DNA from 2 places in the Streptomyces sp. NPDC053493 genome. Region 2 is predicted to be linked to the other one. Evidence: riboswitches for the same ligand, from Rfam matches in the RefSeq annotation. Region 2 holds a riboswitch; the other holds the start of a gene.
The links. A riboswitch is a leader RNA that binds a small molecule or an ion and turns the genes downstream of it on or off. The one in region 2 is predicted to bind cyclic di-AMP.

Region 1 (3,287 bases), on a different contig from region 2:
CGCTGGGCGGCCTGCTGCTCGCCATGGGCATGCACGCGCTGTGGAACGGCTCGGCCAGCTTCCACCCGCTGGCGTTCCTGCTGGTCTACGGCATGTTCATGGTGCCGGTCTTCGCCCTGCTGACCTGGCTCGCGATATGGAGCCGGCAGAAGGAGCTGCGCACGATATCCGGCGAGCTTCCGGCCTACGCGACGGCCGGCTGGCTCGCTCCCGATGAACCGCTCGCGCTCTCCTCGATGCGGGCCCGCTCGCTGGCCCGCGGTTACGCCGCCCGCAGCCTCGGCAAGCCCGGCGCCCAGGCGGTCGGCGAGTACGAGGCGTTCGCGACGACCCTGGCGTTCCTGCGCCACCGGGCCCGGCGCGGGCAGGCGGCGCCGGACTTCACGGCCCGCGAGCAGGAGCTGCTGCACCACCTGTGGCAGCGCCGGCAGGTCGCCTCGCCGGCGCTGACGTACGCGGCCCGGGCCACCGGCCGGGTGTGGTCGCCGCCGCAGTACCTCGACTACGGCGGCTACAACCCGTACCGGAGCTAGAGCAGCCGGCTGGGCCTCAGATGCTCAGGCCCTTGGAGCGGAGCCAGTCCGCCGGGTCCATGCCCGCGCCGGACGGCGTGTGGACCTCCAGGTGGAGGTGGGGGCCGGTGACGTTGCCGGTGGCGCCGACGCGGCCGATGGTGTCGCCGGTGCCGACGGACTGGCCGGCGCCGACCGTCATGGAGGAGAGGTGGCAGTACCAGACCTCGGTGCCGTCCTCGAGCTCCAGCACGATCCGGTAGCCGTACGCGCCGGACCAGCCGGCCGACTTCACGGTGGCGCCGTGGACCGCCTTCACCGGCGTGCCGGTGGGCGCGGCGAAGTCCAGGCCGGTGTGGTGGCCGGAGGACCACATCGAGCCGGCCTCGCCGTAGGTCGAGGTGATCGTGTACGAGGACGTCGGCAGCGCGTAGCTCGCGGCGAGCCTGGCCAGGCGCTCGGCCTCGGCCTTCGCCGCGGCCTCCTCCTCGGCCTTCTTCTTCGCCTCGGCGGCCGCCTTCTCCGCCGCGTCGGCCTTGGCCTCGGCCTCCGCCGCCGCCTTCTCCGCCGCGGCCTTCTCCGCGGCGGCCTTCGCCTCGGCGTCCGCGGCGGCCTGCTGCTGCTCGGCCTGCTGGAGGATGCGGGCGCGCAGCGCCTCGCCGGCGTCGGTCCGGGTGGCCCCGGCCTGCGCGGCGCCGGTGCCGCCGGCCGAGCCCGTGCCCGCCTGGTCGGCCGTGGTGTAGGTGAGGGCGGTCAGCGGCTGGGTGTTGTTCCCCGCCCCGGTCGCCTCGGAGCCGCCCTCGTCCTCGTCGTGTCCGCCGATCAGACCGCCGACGCCCGGCAGGTCGGAGGCGTCGGGCAGGTGGACGTCCGGCAGGTCGACGTCCGGCAGCGCTATCGAGACCGGCGGCTTCTGCTGGGCGGTGGCCAGGCCGCCGGCGCCGACGGCGGCGATCACGCCGACACCGAGCACGGTGGAGGAGCGGGCGAAGTTGGAGCGCTGCTTGACCACGCGGTGGCGGCCGCCCGAGCGGCCCCGGTCCCGCAGGGAGTCCTCGGTGGGGTTCCACTCCTCGCCGCCGCCCGGGCCCTCGGCGGCGCCCGCCGGACCGGGAGCGCCGAAATAGTCGAAGGGGTTTTCGGGAGCAGGGGTGTTGGACGCCACGGAGGCGCTCTCCTTTCCTTCCTTCTCGCCTACCGGGTTAGCTGACGGGTTCGGAGCAGGAAGGTCTCCTACGGGCGTGCCGCACGAGTGCGGTGGGGCCCGATTCACCCCAAGTGGTGGTTCCCCGGTTCCCTTACGGGATTCGGCGCGCGCGCACGGTGCCGTCTCTTGCGACGGCTGGGACGACCGCGCTGCGTTATCGAACGTTAATAGACGCGGCCACTCGATTCCAAGCCGTTCCCCTTGATCATTCACTGAATTGTGAGGCTATGTCCCGAGTTGACCACCGTTCAGAAGAGGCCGCCGACACATCGCCGACACACCTTCAAACTGACGTTGAGTCAATTGTTATCGGAGGGAGACCCTTCGACTACGACCGGTCACCACCCGGCGGCACCACCGGCATCGTCCGGCGCCGCTCCGGCTGCCCCACCGCCGGACGGCTCACCGCGAGCAGCGCCATGTCGTCCGTCGCACCACCGCCCGTGTGCCGGCGCACGTCCGCCACGAGCGCGTCGAGCAGCTCCTCCGGCCCCGGGAAGATCCGCCCGGCGAGCCGCTCCCGCGGGTCGTAGAACTCACCGTGCGCGTCCCGCGCCTCCGACAGGCCGTCCGTGTAGAAGAGGAGCGTCGCGCCCGGCGGATACGGCGTCTCCTCGGCCCGGTCGGGCCACACCGCCAGCTCTCCCATCCCCAGCGGCAACGCCGCCTCGCTCGGCCGCAGCACCTGCGCCGCCCCGTCCGCGTGCAGCAGCAGCGGCTCCGGATGGCCGCGGTTGACCACCCGTACGGTCCGGTCGCCACCCGGGATCTCGGCCAGGACGGCGGTGGTGAAGCCCTCGAAGGCGTCGAGCCCGTCGCGCCGGGTGCCCTCCCGGGCCAGCGCCCGCTCCAGACGCGCCGCCACGCCCTCCAGCGTGGACTCCTGCTCGGCCGCCTCCCGGAAGGCGCCGATGACCACCGCCACCGCCTCCACCGCGTCGAGCCCCTTGCCCCGTACGTCGCCGACCACCAACCGCACCCCGTACGGGGTGTCCTGCACCGCGAACAGGTCGCCGCCGATGAACGCGTCCGCCTGCGCCGCCTCGTACCGGGCCGCGATCTGCAGCCCGCCGATCCGCGCCGCCGGCGTCGGCAGCACCGCCTTCTGCGCCGTCTCCGCGATCACCCGCGCCGAGGCGAGCCGTTCGCCGCTGCGCCGTACGACCCGGTTGATCAGCAGCGCCAGCGCCGAGACGGTGAGGACCGTCAGCGTCTCCGTGAGCGCCGGGATCTGGTCCACCGTCTCGTTGTAGACGTGCAGCCCGACGCTCGCGAGGACGGCGGCGATGCCGGTGAGCAGCGTCGTCAGGGTGGAGAAGAACGGGGCGGCGATCAGCGGCGCGGCCGAGAACAGCGGGGCCGCGGTGTAGGTGGGCGGCGTCGCCAGGTCGTACACCACCCCGCCGACGATCACCAACGGCGGCAGCGCCCGGATGAAGCGCCGCGCGCCCCGGTACGCGCCCGGAGCGCCCGGAGCACCGTGCCCGCCCGGAGCGCCGCCGCCCGCCCCGGAGACCGACCCCGAGTCCGACCCGGACCGCGGCCCGGGGCCGGACCCCGGCTCCGGG
Region 2 (3,287 bases):
CGCGTCCCGCCGGATCCCCGGCCGGGCGCGGCCTTTTCCTCACCCGCCGACCCGGGCCGGTCCCGAAAAGCCCGAGCCGGTCCCGAAAAGGCGGAAAACGACGTCGGCCGCCGAATTCAGGGCAGCACGAAACAGGGCCGGTTATCGGAAACGACGGCCCGGAATTAAGCGCCCGACTTTTATACGGCCCGGGTGTTAATTCCCCGGTCCCGCACTGTTTACGGCATGTTGCGAAACCCTCACACGCGCCCGCTCGGGCCGTTTCAGCCGGTGCAGCGGGGCCGCCCGCTCCACGTGCAGCGCGGTCAGGGCGCGGGCCCGCTCGGCGTCGCCGCGCGCGACGGCGTCCACGATGGCGCCGTGCTCGGCCCAGGCCTCCACCGGCCGGACGGCCGGCTCGACCGCGTACATCCAGTCGATCTTGTGCCGCAGCTGGGTGAGCAGCGCCGTGAGCGGCGGGCTGCCGGAGGCCTGCGCGAGGGTCTCGTGGAACCAGCCGCCGAGCGAGGCCAGATCCTCGCCGCGGCCGCGTCCGGCCCGCTCCTGACCCAGTCTGACCAGGCCGCGCAGCACCTTGAGGTGGGCCTCGGTGCGCCGCTGCGCGGCCCGGGCGGCGCCCAGCGGCTCCAGCAGCGAGCGCATGTCGAGCAGGTCGGCGGCCTCCTGCTCGGTGGGCTCGGCGACATGGGCGCCGGCGTGGCGCCGGCTGACGACGAAGCCCTCGGACTCCAGCGTGCGCAGGGCCTCGCGGACCGGGACGCGGGAGACGCCGTAACGGCGGGCGAGACGGTCCTCGGTCAGCCGGGTGCCCCGCTCGAGGACCCCGGAGACGATGTCGTCCCGGATCGCCGTGCATACCGAGTGCGCGGGAATGCGCATGTCCGACCTCCGCTTTCGTCCGCGCGAATCCCCATCGAGCGGCATCTGTCCGGCGACTCTATTGCAGGACGCCGGAATTTCCGATGCCGCCCGGTGACAGGGAATGCAAAAAGCCCCGGCTCGAACGAGCCGGGGCTTCTTCAGGCATTCGGACGCCGAGTCGGTCAGACGTCGACGCCGCGGGCGCGGAGGTAGGCGACGGGGTTGATGTCGGAGCCGTACTCCGCGGTGGTGCGCGCCTCGAAGTGGAGGTGCGGGCCGGTGGAGTTGCCGGACGAGCCGGAGACGCCGATCTGCTCGCCCGGCGTGACCGTCTGGCCGACGTGGACGTGGATGGCGGAGAGGTGGCCGTACTGGGTGTACGTGCCGTCGTTCATCCGGATGACGATGTTGTTGCCGTACGCGCCGCCCCAGCCGGCCTCGACGACGGTGCCGGAGCCGACGGAGACGACCCTGGTGCCGTAGGAGGCGTGGAAGTCGATGCCGGAGTGGTGGCCGGAGGACCAGAGCGAGCCGCCGGTCTGGTAGCCGGTGCTCACGTACGAGCCGGCGACGGGGAGCTGGAAGGAGTTGAGGCGCTTGCGCTCGGCCTCGCGGGCGGCGCGCTCCTTGGCGGCGCGGACCTCCTTGGCGCGGGCCTCGGCCTTGCGCTTCGCCTCGGCGGCGGCCTTGGCGCGGGCGGCGGCCTCGTAGGCCTCCTTCTCCTGCGCGTCGGCCTGGGCGTCGACCCGCTCGGCGAGGGACTCCTCGGTGATCACCTGGGTGAGACCGGTGTCCTCGACGGAGGTCGTCTCCGTGTCGGCGGCGAGCGCCGGGGAGGCGAGGGTGCCGATGACGCCGGTGGTGGCGAGCGTCGCCACGCCGGCGATGCCGGCGCCACGGCGCGTCAGACGGCTCGGACCACGATGCTTCCCGGTGGCACGGGTGAACGCCATGTAGTGGCTGATCCTTTCCTTCCCTCTCGCCTACCGGGTTAGCTGACGGGTTCGGAGCAGGAAGGTCTCCTACGGGCCCCTCCGCGTCGCGCGAAGGCGTCCGATTCACCCCAGGGACTGCGTACGGGTCCCCGGCTCCCCAGGCTCGCGCCTTGCGGGGACTCGGCGATGACTGTCCGTTGCCGCGGGCGCGGCGTCGTACAACGGGCGGACAGCCGGATCGACGCTAGGCGGACCTTCCGTCAATCGCCAAACAGAGCACCCACTTTGTTAGACATGCCACAGGGCATACGATCACACCCTCCAGCAATCCGGACATAAAGGAGGACCCTGGCGATCCGGTTCGCCGGGGTCCTCCTTCTCGTCGCCGTCGCGCCGACTCCTCGCTGCCACGTGACGGCGGCTCAATCAGCCGGTGGCGACGGTCACTTCACCGATGCCGAGGGCCCGCACGGGCTCCTCGATCTGCGACGCGTCGCCCACCAGGACGGTGACGAGCCGGTCCACCGGGAAGGCGTTGACGACGGCCGCGGTCGCCTCCACCGTGCCCGTCTCGGCGAGCCGCGCGTACAACCGCGCCTGGTAGTCGTCGGGGAGGTGCTGCTCGACCTGGTCGGCCAGCGTGCCGGCGACGGAGGCGGCGGTCTCGTACTTGAGCGGGGCGACGCCGACCAGGTTCTGCACGGCCACGTCCCGCTCGGCGTCCGTCAGGCCCTCGGCGGCGAGGGTGCGCAGCACCTTCCACAGGTCGTCGAGCGCCGGGCCGGTGTTGGGCGTGTCGACCGAGCCGCTGATGGCGAGCAGGGAGGCGCCGTTGCCCTCGCCGTCGGAGCGCAGCACCTGTCCGAAGGCGCGCACGCCGTAGGTGTAGCCCTTCTCCTCGCGCAGGACGCGGTCCAGGCGGGAGGTGAGGGTGCCGCCGAGGCAGTACGTGCCGAGCACCTGGGCCGCCCAGACGCGGTCGTGGCGGTCCGGGCCGACGCGGCCGATCAGCATCTGGGTCTGAACGGCGCCGGGGCGGTCCACGATGACGACCCGTCCGGTGTCGTCGGCCGTGATGGGCGGCATGGGGCGCGGCGCGGCCGGCGAGCCCGTCCAGGCGCCCAGGGTCTCGGCGAGCACCTTGTCCAGGTCGACGTCGGTGAGGTCGCCGACGACCACGGCGGTGGCGGCGGCCGGCCGCACGTGCGCGTCGAAGAAGGCGCGGACGGCGGCGGCGTCGATCGCCTCGACGGTCTCCTCGGTGCCCTGGCGGGGCCGGGACATCCGCGAGTCGGCCGGGAACAGCTCCTTGGAGAGCTGCTTGGCCGCGCGGCGGGCCGGGTTGGCCGTCTCGTGCGGGATCTCGTCGAGCCGGTTGCGCACCAGTCGCTCGATCTCGTTCTCGGCGAAGGCCGGGGCGATCAGGGCCTCGGACAGCAGGCCGAGGGCCTTGGGCAGCCGGGAGACCGGCACCTCGAGGGAGACCCGTAC

Region 1: another riboswitch for cyclic di-AMP. It lies ahead of ACIGO8_RS33915 (M23 family metallopeptidase); the one in region 2 lies ahead of ACIGO8_RS24625 (M23 family metallopeptidase).

What each region holds. Positions count from the first base shown of each region.
Region 1 is NZ_JBITXS010000025.1:8,783-12,069, reverse strand. It holds gene ACIGO8_RS33920 (PrsW family intramembrane metalloprotease) at 1-533, shown strand, start outside; gene ACIGO8_RS33915 (M23 family metallopeptidase) at 550-1,677, opposite strand; cyclic di-AMP (ydaO/yuaA leader) riboswitch at 1,689-1,835, opposite strand; gene ACIGO8_RS33910 (PP2C family protein-serine/threonine phosphatase) at 2,048-3,118, opposite strand.
Region 2 is NZ_JBITXS010000009.1:123,663-126,949, reverse strand. It holds gene ACIGO8_RS24630 (GntR family transcriptional regulator) at 196-879, opposite strand; gene ACIGO8_RS24625 (M23 family metallopeptidase) at 1,044-1,814, opposite strand; cyclic di-AMP (ydaO/yuaA leader) riboswitch at 1,827-1,992, opposite strand; gene ACIGO8_RS24620 (M16 family metallopeptidase) at 2,223-3,287, opposite strand, start outside.